3 regions of the Rhizobium sp. N122 genome follow, and region 1 is predicted to be linked to each of the others. Evidence: riboswitches for the same ligand, from Rfam matches in the RefSeq annotation. Region 1 holds a riboswitch; each other region holds the start of a gene.

Region 1 (3,850 bases):
AGGGCGCCAGCATGCCGCCGGCGAGCCAGGAAGCCGCATGAGCGAAGTTCGGGTGCGGGTCGAAGACCGTGACGTCGGCACCGCGGGCATGCAGCTCGCGGGCGACGGTGAGGCCGGCGACGCCGGCCCCTTTGACAAGCACGCGCATGTCAGTCCGCCCCGTGCGCGGAGGTCTCGATCGGCACATAGAGATCGCCGCCCTCCCGGTATTTCGCCGCCATCGCGTCCAGCCCCTCCTTCTGCGCTTCGGCGCGGATGTCATGCGATATGCGCATCGAGCAGAATTTCGGGCCGCACATCGAACAGAAATGCGCCACCTTGTGCGCTTCCTTCGGAAGCGTCTCATCGTGGAAGGAGCGGGCCGTCTCCGGGTCGAGGGAGAGGTTGAACTGGTCTTCCCAGCGGAATTCGAAACGTGCGCGCGACAGCGCGTCGTCGCGAAGGCGCGCCGCGGGATGGCCCTTGGCAAGGTCGGCGGCATGGGCGGCGATCTTGTAGGTGATGACGCCGGTCTTGACGTCGCTGCGGTCAGGCAGGCCGAGATGCTCCTTCGGGGTGACGTAGCAGAGCATGGCCGTGCCGAACCAGCCGATCATCGCCGCACCGATGCCGGAGGTGATGTGGTCGTAGCCGGGGGCGATATCGGTCGTCAGCGGCCCCAGCGTGTAGAAGGGCGCCTCGCCGCAGACGGCGAGCTGCTTGTCCATATTTTCCTTGATCTTGTGCATCGGCACATGGCCGGGCCCCTCGATCATCACCTGGCAATCCCTGGCCCAGGCGATTTTCGTCAGCTCGCCGAGCGTTTCGAGTTCGGCAAATTGGGCTGCATCATTGGCATCGGCGATTGAGCCGGGGCGAAGGCCGTCGCCGAGCGAGAAGGAGACGTCATAGGCCCGGCAAATCTCGCAGATCTCCTCGAAATGCTCGTAGAGGAAGCTCTCACGGTGATGATGCAGGCACCACTTGGCCATAATCGAACCGCCGCGCGAGACGATGCCGGTGACGCGGTTGACGGTGAGCGGGATGTAATGCAGCCGCACGCCGGCATGGATGGTGAAATAGTCGACGCCCTGTTCGGCCTGCTCGATCAGCGTATCGCGATAGATTTCCCAGGTGAGATCCTCGGCGACGCCGCCGACCTTTTCCAGCGCCTGATAAAGCGGCACCGTGCCGATCGGCAGCGGCGAATTGCGGATGATCCATTCGCGGATATTGTGAATGTTGCGGCCGGTCGAAAGATCCATGACCGTATCGGCGCCCCAGCGGGCAGCCCAAACCATCTTCTCGACTTCTTCGGCCATCGACGAGGTGACGGCGGAATTACCGATATTGGCGTTGATCTTCACCAGAAAATTTCGGCCGATGATCATCGGTTCGCTTTCGGGGTGGTTGATGTTGGCGGGGATGATCGCCCGGCCGGCGCCCACTTCCCGGCGGACGAATTCCGGCGTCACATGATCGGGAATATCGGCGCCGAAGCTCTCGCCGTCACGCACCAGCGCTTCCGCCTTGGCCTTGCGGCCGAGATTCTCGCGAATGGCGATGAACTCCATCTCCGGCGTGATGATGCCGGCCCGTGCATAGGCAAGCTGTGTGACGGCTTTCCCGTCTTTGGCGCGCAGCGGCCGGCGCCGCCCCGGGAATTCCGGCGTCAGCCGGTCGCCGCTGACGAAGCCGTTATCTTCGGGGCGCACATGGCGGCCGTCATAGGCTTCGACATCGCCGCGGGCCAGCACCCAGTCTCGGCGCAATGGGGGCAGACCCTGCTCGATACGGATCTCGGCGCCGTCGATCGTGTAGGGGCCGGAGGAATCATAGACGACGACAGGCGGCTCGCCGGCGGTCGGATGGACGCTGATTTCGCGCATCGGCACCCGGATATCACTGTGGATATCTCCTGGAACATGGATCTTCCGCGAAGCCGGCAGCGGGCCGGTGGTGACGGTCGGGGTGAGGTTTTTTGCGGCAATGGTCATGGTTTGAGGCTCCAAGTTGTAAGTTGGAGACCCAGTCAATCAGCCGGAATGATGGAAAGACGCCGGCACAGATTCCACGCGTGAATCCGAAACCTTCGAGCGCTTGCACCGTCCCTACGCCAGTATGAACTGGATCAGGTTCAACGGGTCACTGCGCCACAACAGGCTAAGCCTGATTGTCCAGCAGTATCTCAGCCCCTTGCCGGGACCCCCCTGGTGAATGCCGATAGTCGTAAAGCGCCGTCCCGGATCGTGTCAAGCTTACAGCTTTGTCGTTCCGCTTATATCGTCCCGTCTCGGAGCCTGTTGCGTTACTGGCCGAACTGCGGCAAATGTCAGTTCACTCAACGTCAGGTGGATTATGTCGTTTCGGATTGAACGTCTTATGCGAGAACATCTCAGTGGCGCCGCCGGTGTGCTGGTCAATGCCTATGCGGGACCGCCGTGGAACGAGAATTGGTCGCTTGAAGCGGCGATTGAAAATGTAAACAACGTGCTCGAAACGCCCAAATCCATTGCCCTTGCGGCCATTGACGGAGGCAAGGTGCTGGGGATCGCGCTGGGCATACGGCAGCGGCGCCATGCCGGTCCGGTCATCTATCTGGATGAGCTTTCGGTGCTGCCTGAAGCGCAGGGTCGGGGAATAGGGACGGCGCTGCTGTCGGCAGTTTCCGAAACAGCAAAGGCCGAAGGATGCAACAGCGTCTGGTTGGTCTCACAGCGGGACGGTGCTTTGTCGAAATTTTATCAGGGTTGCGGATTCGCCGTCGGCAACAACCTTGGTCTCTACTCCAAATCGAGTGCGTAGCGATTCGGGCTGTATTGGCCTACATATCCGGGTGGATGGGTTCGAGGCTCGTGACCCCGATATTCCACTTGGAGCCTGTCTCGTTGTGGGATGAAAGAGGGCATGTCTGATCGGATTTGTCTTTCCGGCCTATCGGAAGAAAGCTGGCGAGCGGTCATCGAAACGCTGGGGGCTGCCGGCTGGTCCGTCCGAAAGGGTGGCGGCCTCGATTTCTCCTGGGCTGTCCTTGAGCGCGGCGGGATACGGATCGACATGGAATATGATGCATGGCAGGAGGGCGAAATGGCCTTTGCCCAAACCGACGGGTCGACAATAGCCAACGATCTTCCAGCACAATTGATTTTGCAGCTGAAATTGAACTGAGCCGCCGCTAAAGCCCGTCGCGATCTTTCAGACCCGCTCCTCGCGGCTCCTTTGAAGCGATGCCCGCTCAATCCGGTCGCAATGTCTTGCCGGATTCCGCATCGAAAAGATGAAGCTTTCCTGGCCGAGCGGCGATCGTCGCGACCTGCCCCGGTTTAAAATCGTGACGGTCGGACAGCACCGCGACAAGCTCGCCGGACCCGTAGCGCAGGAAGACCATCGTCTCATGGCCGGTGGGTTCGGTGACGCTGACGGTCGTGTCGAGGCCGCTTGGGCTGAGCGACAAGTGCTCGGGCCGCACGCCGAGAAGCACGGCCTGCCCGTCGGACGCCTGCGGGTTAAAGCCGAGCGCGATCTCGTCGCCGGTCTCGGTGACGAAGATCGCACCATCGGCCTTGTAGCGGCCCTTCAGCAGATTCATCGACGGTGAGCCGATAAAGGCCGCAACGAATGTATTTCGGGGACGATCGTAGAGTTCCAGCGGCGTGCCGATCTGTTCGACCTTGCCGCCCTGCATGACCACGATCTTGTCGGCCATGGTCATCGCTTCGACCTGGTCATGGGTGACATAGATCGTCGTGGTTCTCAGCCGCTGGTGCAGTTCCTTGATCTCCTTGCGCATCTGCACGCGCAGCTTGGCGTCGAGGTTCGACAAGGGCTCGTCGAACAGGAAGACCTGCGGCGATCGGACGATCGCGCGTCC
Region 2 (3,850 bases), on a different contig from region 1:
AAGCGCAGTGCCGAGCAGGAATGCGACAAGCGTTTTCATGTGATGGCTCCCGTTTAGTTCCATTATTATGCAATTCATCTTTTTGTAACAGAATAAGAGATGAAGTGGTGGTGTCAAGCGGAAGCCACGGATTATATCGTGGGACGAGGATCAGGATGGCGAAAGAGCACCGCATCACCGGCCTCGGCTGGCCACCTGCGCGAAGGCTGCGCATGATGCGGCCTAACGAATCGGCAGCGGCAGAGCGTCAACAAGGCGAGGGTGGAATGAACATCGACTTCAACGGTGGAAAATGGCTGAACGAACCGGCCAGCTGGCGCGTGGACGACGCCGCCCTCACCCTGACAACAGGCGAGAAAACCGATTTCTGGCGGGAAACCTATTACGGCTTCACCCGCGACAGCGGCCATTTCCTCGCCTTTCCCACGCCCGAGAGCTTCACCGCCCAGATCCGCATCCAGGGCGAATTCCGCACCCTCTACGACCAGGCCGGCCTGATGGTGCGTCTCGACGAAAACCACTGGGTCAAAACCGGCGTCGAATTCACCGACGGCGAAGCCTTCCTCAGCACCGTCGTCACCGACGGCAAGTCCGACTGGTCGGTGTCGCAACCCTTCAAGGAACTCGAAGATTTCCACATTCGCGTCACCGTCGCCAACGGCGCCCTGCGCATCCAGGCCTCCCGCGACGGCAGCCGCTGGCCGCTGCTGCGGTTAGCGCCGTTCCCCGCTGCCGACCGATATGATGTTGGGCCGACCGCCTGCACGCCGGAGCGCAGCGGGTTGGAGGTGCGGTTTTCGGCGTTTTCGATTGGGCCGGCGGTTACGACGGATCTGCATGATTTGAGCTAAGAGCTGGGCGATGCTCAGATTATCTTAGAGCCAACCGCAGCAACGTTAACGCAGAACCGCAGCAGTCACGCTGCCCGCGTGCGTCATGTCCGATCAGTCGCAGGACAGTCATTTTCGAGATGACATCCGCGCCGTTCTCTGCGAAAAAGAGCGCGATGAGAGACAGGGGCGCCCGTCGACAGACGGGCTGAGAAGCACCCTTCGAACCTGAACCGGATAATGCCGGCGGAGGGAGTCGCTCGGGGTCGCGGCTCACCGCACGAATGACCCCGTGCCCGCCCCCGCCTGAAAGGGGCAACATGCAGACCAGGACCACACCAGGAGCCATGCTGACGGCGATGCGCGAGAAGCCGCCGCTCGTTCAGTGCATCACCAACTATGTCGCCATGAATGTCGCCGCCAATGTACTCTTGGCCGCGGGCGCCTCGCCGGCCATGGTCCATGCTGCTGAAGAAGCCGGCGAATTCGCCGGCATCGCGAGTGCGCTGACCGTCAATATCGGCACGCTGTCGACGCAATGGATCGACGGCATGCAGGCGGCGGCGAAGGCGGCGAACTCGGCCGGCAAGCCCTGGGTACTCGATCCGGTCGCCCATTATGCCACGGCTTTCCGCCGCAATGCGGTTGCCGGTCTGCTGGCGCTGAAGCCCACGATCATCCGCGGCAACGCCTCCGAGATCATCGCGCTCGCCGGCGGCGAGAGCCGCGGCCAAGGTGTCGACAGCCGCGATCCGGTCGAGCAGGCCGAAGGGTCGGCGCGATGGCTGGCCGAGCGCCAGCAGGCGGTTGTCGCCGTCACCGGCGCGGTCGATTTCGTCACCGACGGCGAGCGGGCGGTGCGTATAACAGGCGGATCGGCCTTAATGCCGCAGGTCACGGCGCTCGGCTGCTCGCTGACCTGCCTCGTCGGCGCCTTTGCCGCCTCCGTGCCCGAGGATATCTTCGGCGCGACGGTCGCCGCCCTTGCAACCTTCGCCATCGCCGGCGAGGATGCCGCCCTCGGCGCAGCCGGTCCCGGCTCCTTCGCCTGGCGCTTCCTCGACGCGCTGAACGCGGTCGACGGCGAAACGCTCGATGCCAGGGCAAGGATATCGGCGGCATGAAGACTTTCGACCTCTCGCTTTATCTCGTCCTCGACCCCGATCTCTGCGCCGGGATCGGCATGGTCGAGACCGCGCGCCTTGCCGTTGCCGGCGGCGCGACGATGGTGCAGTTGCGCGACAAACATGCCGGCACGGCCGGGATGGTCGAGACCGGACGCGCCTTGAAACAGGCGCTTGATGGCACCGGCGCCCGCCTCGTCGTCAACGACGATGTCGAGGCGGCGATCGCCATCGGCGCCGATGGGTTGCATATCGGCCAGGAGGACATGGATGCGGTGAGAGCGCGGGCGATGATCGGCCCCGACATGATCCTCGGCCTGTCGGTCGAAACCGCGGCGCTTGCTGCTGCCGTCGATCCCGATCTCGTCGATTATACCGGCGTCGGGCCGGTGTTTGCGACGCCGACCAAGGCCGACCACAAGCAGCCGATCGGTTTTGACGGTCTTGCCAACTTGGTGAAGGCCTCGCCGGTGCCCTCGGTTGCCATCGGCGGGCTCAAGGCGGACCATGTGGCCGAAGTCTTTGCCGCAGGCGCAAGCGGGCTTGCCGTCGTCTCCGCCATTTGCGGCGCGCCGGATCCGGAAGCCGCCACACGCCGCATCGCCGCAGAAATTCGAAAGGCCCGCGCATGATCCGCAACGTCCTCTCCATCGCCGGCTCGGATCCCTCGGGTGGCGCCGGCATTCAGGCCGACCTCAAGGCCTTCTCCGCCCGCGACGTCTACGGCATGGCGGTGCTGACCGCGCTGACAGCGCAAAACACCCAAGGGGTCACCGGCGTGCATCTGGTGCCGCCCCCCTTCGTCGCCGATCAAATCAAGGCCGTCTTTGCCGATGTGCGCGTCGATGCGGTCAAGATCGGCATGATCGCCAATGCCGGCATCGCCGAGGCCGTCGCCACAGCCCTCGACGCAGCTCTGGCCGCAGCACCGGCCGACCGCCGCGGCATCCCCATCGTCATCGACCCCGTGATGATCGCCAAGGGCGGTGCCGCGCTGCTGGCACCCGAAGCCGTCGATGTGCTCAGCCGCCGCCTGCTGCCGCTGGCGACGCTGCTGACCCCGAACCTGCCGGAGGCCGCCGCCCTGCTGCATCAGCCGGTGGCGACGAACCGGGCGGAAATGGCGGCGCAGGCCGAACAGCTGCGCGCGCTCGGCCCGGCCGCCGTGCTGGTCAAAGGCGGCCATCTCGACAGCGACGACAGCCCCGACGTGCTGGCCGCCGCCGACGGGCTGCACTGGTTCGAAGCCCAGCGGGTGCCGACCAAGAACACCCACGGCACCGGCTGCACGCTGTCGAGCGCGCTGGCGGCCGAGCTTGCCAAGGGCGCTTCGGCTGAAGAGGCTGTCGCCATCGCCAAGGATTACCTCGCCGGCGCGGTCGCGGCCGCCGGCAGCCTTACCGTCGGCTCCGGCCACGGGCCGGTGCAGCATTTTCATGCGCTTTGGCGCGTGGACCGATAGGCGCCCACATCGACGCACCCATTCCATCAAAACGGCTCGGGCTCCCCGGGCCGTTTTTGCGTTCAGCAGCCGGCTTGGTTTCGAGCGGGGCATCACGACGAGCAGCCTCGCGCCATTTGAAAAACTCTGTTGACAAGCTCAATCAGATAGCCAAATCTATGTCATTAAAAGGGGATATATTCTTTAATAAAAGAATACAAGGAGGAGAGACGGGTGCCAGACCTGCTTGTGAGTCTATACTCGACAAAGCTCTCCGACCTGGAACGGAAAGCCGATCATGTCGGCGTCTCCATCCGCCCGGCCCTTCCCCCGGAATTGCATATCGTCGTCAACTGGGTTCGCGAAAACTTCAGCGAGAACTGGGCAAGCGAGGTCTCGGTCGCCTTCTCCCGCCAGCCCGTCGCCTGCCTGATCGCCATCGAAGGCCGTGAGCT
Region 3 (3,850 bases), on a different contig from region 1:
GACAACGTCGGCTGTGAAATCCCGCATTCTTCGGCGGCGCGGCCGAAATGTTTTTCATTGGCAAGGGCGATGAAGAATTCCAGCTTGTCGATCATCCGGTCTCCCGCTGCATCCAGCGTCCGGCCTCATCTTCGACATAGCAGCCGCGCTTCGCAAGGGATGGTCGCTAACAGTTTTCTGCAATCGGAAAAAGATCGAACAGCGATTCGAGGAAGGCCAGCACGCTGACATTGCCGATGCTGTAGTAAACCATCCTGCCCTGACGGCGGGTATTGACCAGGCCTTCGAGCCGCAAACGCGCGAGTTGCTGCGAGACCATCGCCTGCTGGATGCCGAGAATATTTTCGATTTCACCGACCGTCCGCTCCTGTTTCGCCAGTATGCAGAGGATCAGAAGCCGGGTGTGATGCGCCAAAGCTTTCAGCAGATCGCTCGCTTCATGGGCTTTTCCAGCGAGTATGTGCAAGTCCTGGCCGGTCATCCCCGGCTCCGGTTTGGGCAACGGCATTCGATATCTCGGAAGGGAGGCGATGTGGTAGATCAGCACAATAGCATATTCGCACAACCGAATTGGTCAATAGTGATGAAATGCCAAAAAAGGTCCAAGTAAATCAGCAGATAAGCTGGCCGCCATTGATCTCGAGGACTTGGCCCGTAATGTATCCGGAGAGAGAAGGAGCCGCCAGGAACAGATAGGCGGGCGCGCAATCCTCCGACGTGCCGAGCCGCTGCAGCGGGATGGATTTCCGGGTCTGCTCAAGCTTTTCCCTGGAGGAATAGCGCTCGTGGAAATCCGTCTCGATCGTTCCCGGCGAGACGCAGTTGACGCGGATGCCGTCCGGGGCAAGCTCGCGGGCAAGCGCCTTGGAATAGGTGGCGACGAACGCCTTCGAGGCCGAATAGATCGAGGAACCGGGGCTGCCGCCGGTCAGCGCCGAGATCGAAACGGTGTTGACGACGGCAGCACCCTCGGCCGCCTTCAATGCCGGCAGCAAGGCGCGCGTCAGCGCCACCACCGATGTCTGGTTGAGCCGGATGACCGCCTCATATTCCGCGTCTGTCAGCGTGGCAGCCGGGAAACGGCCGAGCATCGTGCCGGCATTGTTGACGAGCACATGCACCTTGTCGAAGAAAGCGAGAACATCTTCGGCAAATTGCGCCGCCCCGCCGGCGGCGGAGAAATCGGCATGCAGCAGCAGCGCCCGTCTTTCCGATTCGGCCGTCAGCAGGAAATCCGGCAGGTCCCGCCCCGGCTTGCGCCCGGTATGGACGATGACCTTCGCGCCGCAATCCAGAAACTGCCGAGCGACTTCGAGGCCGATGCCGCGGCCGGCGCCGGTGACGACGACATTGCGATTTTCGAACAGTCTGGGATGAAACACGAAGCCGTCCTCCTCGGTTGCGTCACTCGCCCTTAACATATGAGCACCGCGACCGAAAGAAAGGCAGGCATCGATCTTTCCGGCAGCTCGGTCTTTCCCGAAGAGACGCGGCCTCTCCCTGAAGCGACTGGTTCTCCCGCATACTAGTTTTCGGTCTCCAGCAGCCGCGCACCCGGTCCTTCCTTGCCGAGCCGGTCGCACGGATTGCGCAGCGGACAGCTTTCGATCGACAGACAGCCGCAGCCGATGCAGCCGGCCAGGCGGTCGCGCAACAGGCTCAGCCGACTGATTCGTGCGTCGAGATCGTCCTTCCATCGTGCCGACAGCGTCTGCCAGTCGGCGGCCGTCGGCGTGCGCCCCTGCGGCAGGGACTGGAACGCCGCCTGGATTTCCGCAAGCGGAATGCCGACGCGCTGCGCCACCTTGATGATCCCGAGGCGGCGAAGCACGTCGCGCCCGTAGCGCCGCTGGTTGCCGCGGGAGCGGATGCTCGAGATCAAACCCTTGGTCTCGTAGAAATGCAGCGCCGAGACGGCCAGGCCGCTGCGCTCCGCCACCTCGCCGACTGTCAGGAGCTTGCCGGGCGGCGCTGCCGGAATCCTATCCATCGCCTCTTGACCTCAATATTAGTTGAGGTTTTATAACCCTTGCGCCTGCAATCGTAAAGCCCGATCGGACGCCCGCGGGCGCACGCCGATATCGCCGCCTGAGGCAGCAAGCTGCGGTCCCGTTCCCGGCAGGTACGGGCCCACCGAGGAGCACCCGGGCGGGACCTCCGCTCGGGTGTTTCCCTTCATCAGATCCATTCCAACCGAGCGGACGGGTTTGCAATTTTGCGGTTGCGGGACGAAAACCCGGGTGATAGTTTCCGCCGAAATACAGGGGAGCTCCGTATTGCCGGGGCTGAGATGCGAGGTGCAAGCCTCTGGACCCTTCAAAGCTGATCTGGGTAATGCCAGCGGAGCGAGGTTCAGATGTTCTTAGACGAAGAAGTGTCACTCTATCCGATGCCGGACAATGTCGTCGGCATCATTCTCGATGCCGTCAAGGCGCTCGATCCCTATCGCGACCGGCTGCGCATCGAGGCCGAAATCAAACGCTGATGACACTGCCACGACCTTTGGATTCGCGCCTTGCCGCGCTCAGCGCCGCCCTGTACCGGGCATTGCCCGCCTTGCTCGCCGGCCTCGCCTTTCTGGCGGCATGGGAACTCTATGTCGGTCTTTCCGGCATCAAGCCCTCCATCTTGCCGGCGCCTTCGCGCATCGTCCTCCAGGGCTGGCTGAACCGCGCGGCGCTGATATCAAACACCTGGCCGACGCTCGGCGCTACACTCGGCGGTTTTGCCCTGTCGCTGGCCTTCGCCTTCGGCGCTTCGATCCTCATGGACTTTGCGCCTTTCATGCGTCGGGCCTTGCTGCCGATCTTCATCGCCAGCCAGACCCTGCCGCTGGTGGCAATCGCGCCGCTTGTCGTCCTCTGGTTCGGTTTCGGCCTCCTGCCGAAGATCCTGCTGGTGGCGCTCGTCACCTTTTTCCCGCTGCTCGTCGCCCTGCTGCAGGGCTATGAATCGACCGACCGCGACATCGCCGAACTCCTGAACTCAATGAAGGCGAGCCGCTGGCGCATCTTCCGCCTGGCGCGGCTTCCCTCCGCGCTGCCCTATTTCTTCGCCGGCTTGAGAATCTCGATCACCTATGCCGTCGTCGGCGCGATCTTTGCCGAATATGCCGGCGCCGCCAGCGGCCTCGGCATCTATATTCTCAACGCCAAGAACAATTTCCGTCCCGATCTCGTGCTTGCCGCCGTCGTCGTCAGCGCCGTGCTGACCCTCTGCCTCTTCGGCCTGACGCTGTTGATAGAGCGCCTCCTGATGCCCTGGCCGCCATCCGGGGAGCGGCGCCGATGAGCGACAAAATGGTTGAACTGCGCAATATCGCGAAATCTTTCGACGGCATGGAGGTGCTGGGCGATATATCGCTCAGCATCGCAAACGGCGAGTTCGTTTCGATCGTCGGCCCGTCCGGCTCCGGAAAATCGACGGTGCTGCGATTGCTGACGCAGGCGCTTCGGCCCGATTCCGGCACCGTGCTTTTCAACGGCGCGCCGCTGGAAGAAGCGCCGCATTCCTTCGCCTTCATGCCGCAGCGTGATGCGCTGATGCCCTGGCGCCGGATCATCGACAATGCCGCCCTCGGCCTCGAGGTAAAGGGCATGAGCCGTCGCGCGGCCCGCGCCGCTGTGGCGCCTTTGTTCGAGAGCTTCGGCCTTGCCGGTTTCGAACACCACTATCCCTCCGAACTATCCGGCGGCATGCGCCAGCGCGCAGCACTGCTGCGCACCGTCGTCCAGACCCAGGATATGCTGCTGCTCGACGAGCCTTTCGGCGCGCTCGATGCGCTGACGCGCACGCAGATCCAGGAATGGCTGCAGGGCATGTGGACCGAACACCGCTGGACGGCGCTGCT

What was found. A riboswitch is a leader RNA that binds a small molecule or an ion and turns the genes downstream of it on or off. The one in region 1 is predicted to bind thiamine pyrophosphate.
Region 2: another riboswitch for thiamine pyrophosphate. It lies ahead of thiM (hydroxyethylthiazole kinase); the one in region 1 lies ahead of thiC (phosphomethylpyrimidine synthase ThiC).
Region 3: another riboswitch for thiamine pyrophosphate. It lies ahead of ATY75_RS33765 (HMP/thiamine-binding protein); the one in region 1 lies ahead of thiC (phosphomethylpyrimidine synthase ThiC).

The regions. Positions count from the first base shown of each region.
Region 1 is NZ_LOKU01000006.1:34,348-38,197, forward strand. Features, by position in the region: gene thiO (glycine oxidase ThiO) at 1-148, opposite strand, end outside; gene thiC (phosphomethylpyrimidine synthase ThiC) at 150-1,976, opposite strand; TPP riboswitch at 2,070-2,201, opposite strand; gene ATY75_RS05920 (GNAT family N-acetyltransferase) at 2,338-2,784, shown strand; gene ATY75_RS05925 (hypothetical protein) at 2,875-3,147, shown strand; gene ugpC (sn-glycerol-3-phosphate ABC transporter ATP-binding protein UgpC) at 3,215-3,850, opposite strand, start outside.
Region 2 is NZ_LOKU01000067.1:116,458-120,307, reverse strand. Features, by position in the region: gene ATY75_RS30080 (ABC transporter substrate-binding protein) at 1-39, opposite strand, end outside; gene ATY75_RS30075 (DUF1349 domain-containing protein) at 267-851, shown strand; TPP riboswitch at 1,006-1,102, shown strand; gene thiM (hydroxyethylthiazole kinase) at 1,151-1,954, shown strand; gene thiE (thiamine phosphate synthase) at 1,951-2,586, shown strand; gene thiD (bifunctional hydroxymethylpyrimidine kinase/phosphomethylpyrimidine kinase) at 2,583-3,416, shown strand; gene ATY75_RS30055 (GNAT family N-acetyltransferase) at 3,630-3,850, shown strand, end outside.
Region 3 is NZ_LOKU01000004.1:39,055-42,904, forward strand. Features, by position in the region: gene ATY75_RS04045 (LysR family transcriptional regulator) at 1-95, opposite strand, end outside; gene ATY75_RS04050 (metalloregulator ArsR/SmtB family transcription factor) at 167-508, opposite strand; gene ATY75_RS04055 (SDR family oxidoreductase) at 612-1,382, opposite strand; gene soxR (redox-sensitive transcriptional activator SoxR) at 1,526-1,990, opposite strand; TPP riboswitch at 2,253-2,366, shown strand; partial or broken gene ATY75_RS33765 (HMP/thiamine-binding protein) at 2,357-2,467, shown strand; gene ATY75_RS04065 (ABC transporter permease) at 2,485-3,291, shown strand; gene ATY75_RS04070 (ABC transporter ATP-binding protein) at 3,288-3,850, shown strand, end outside.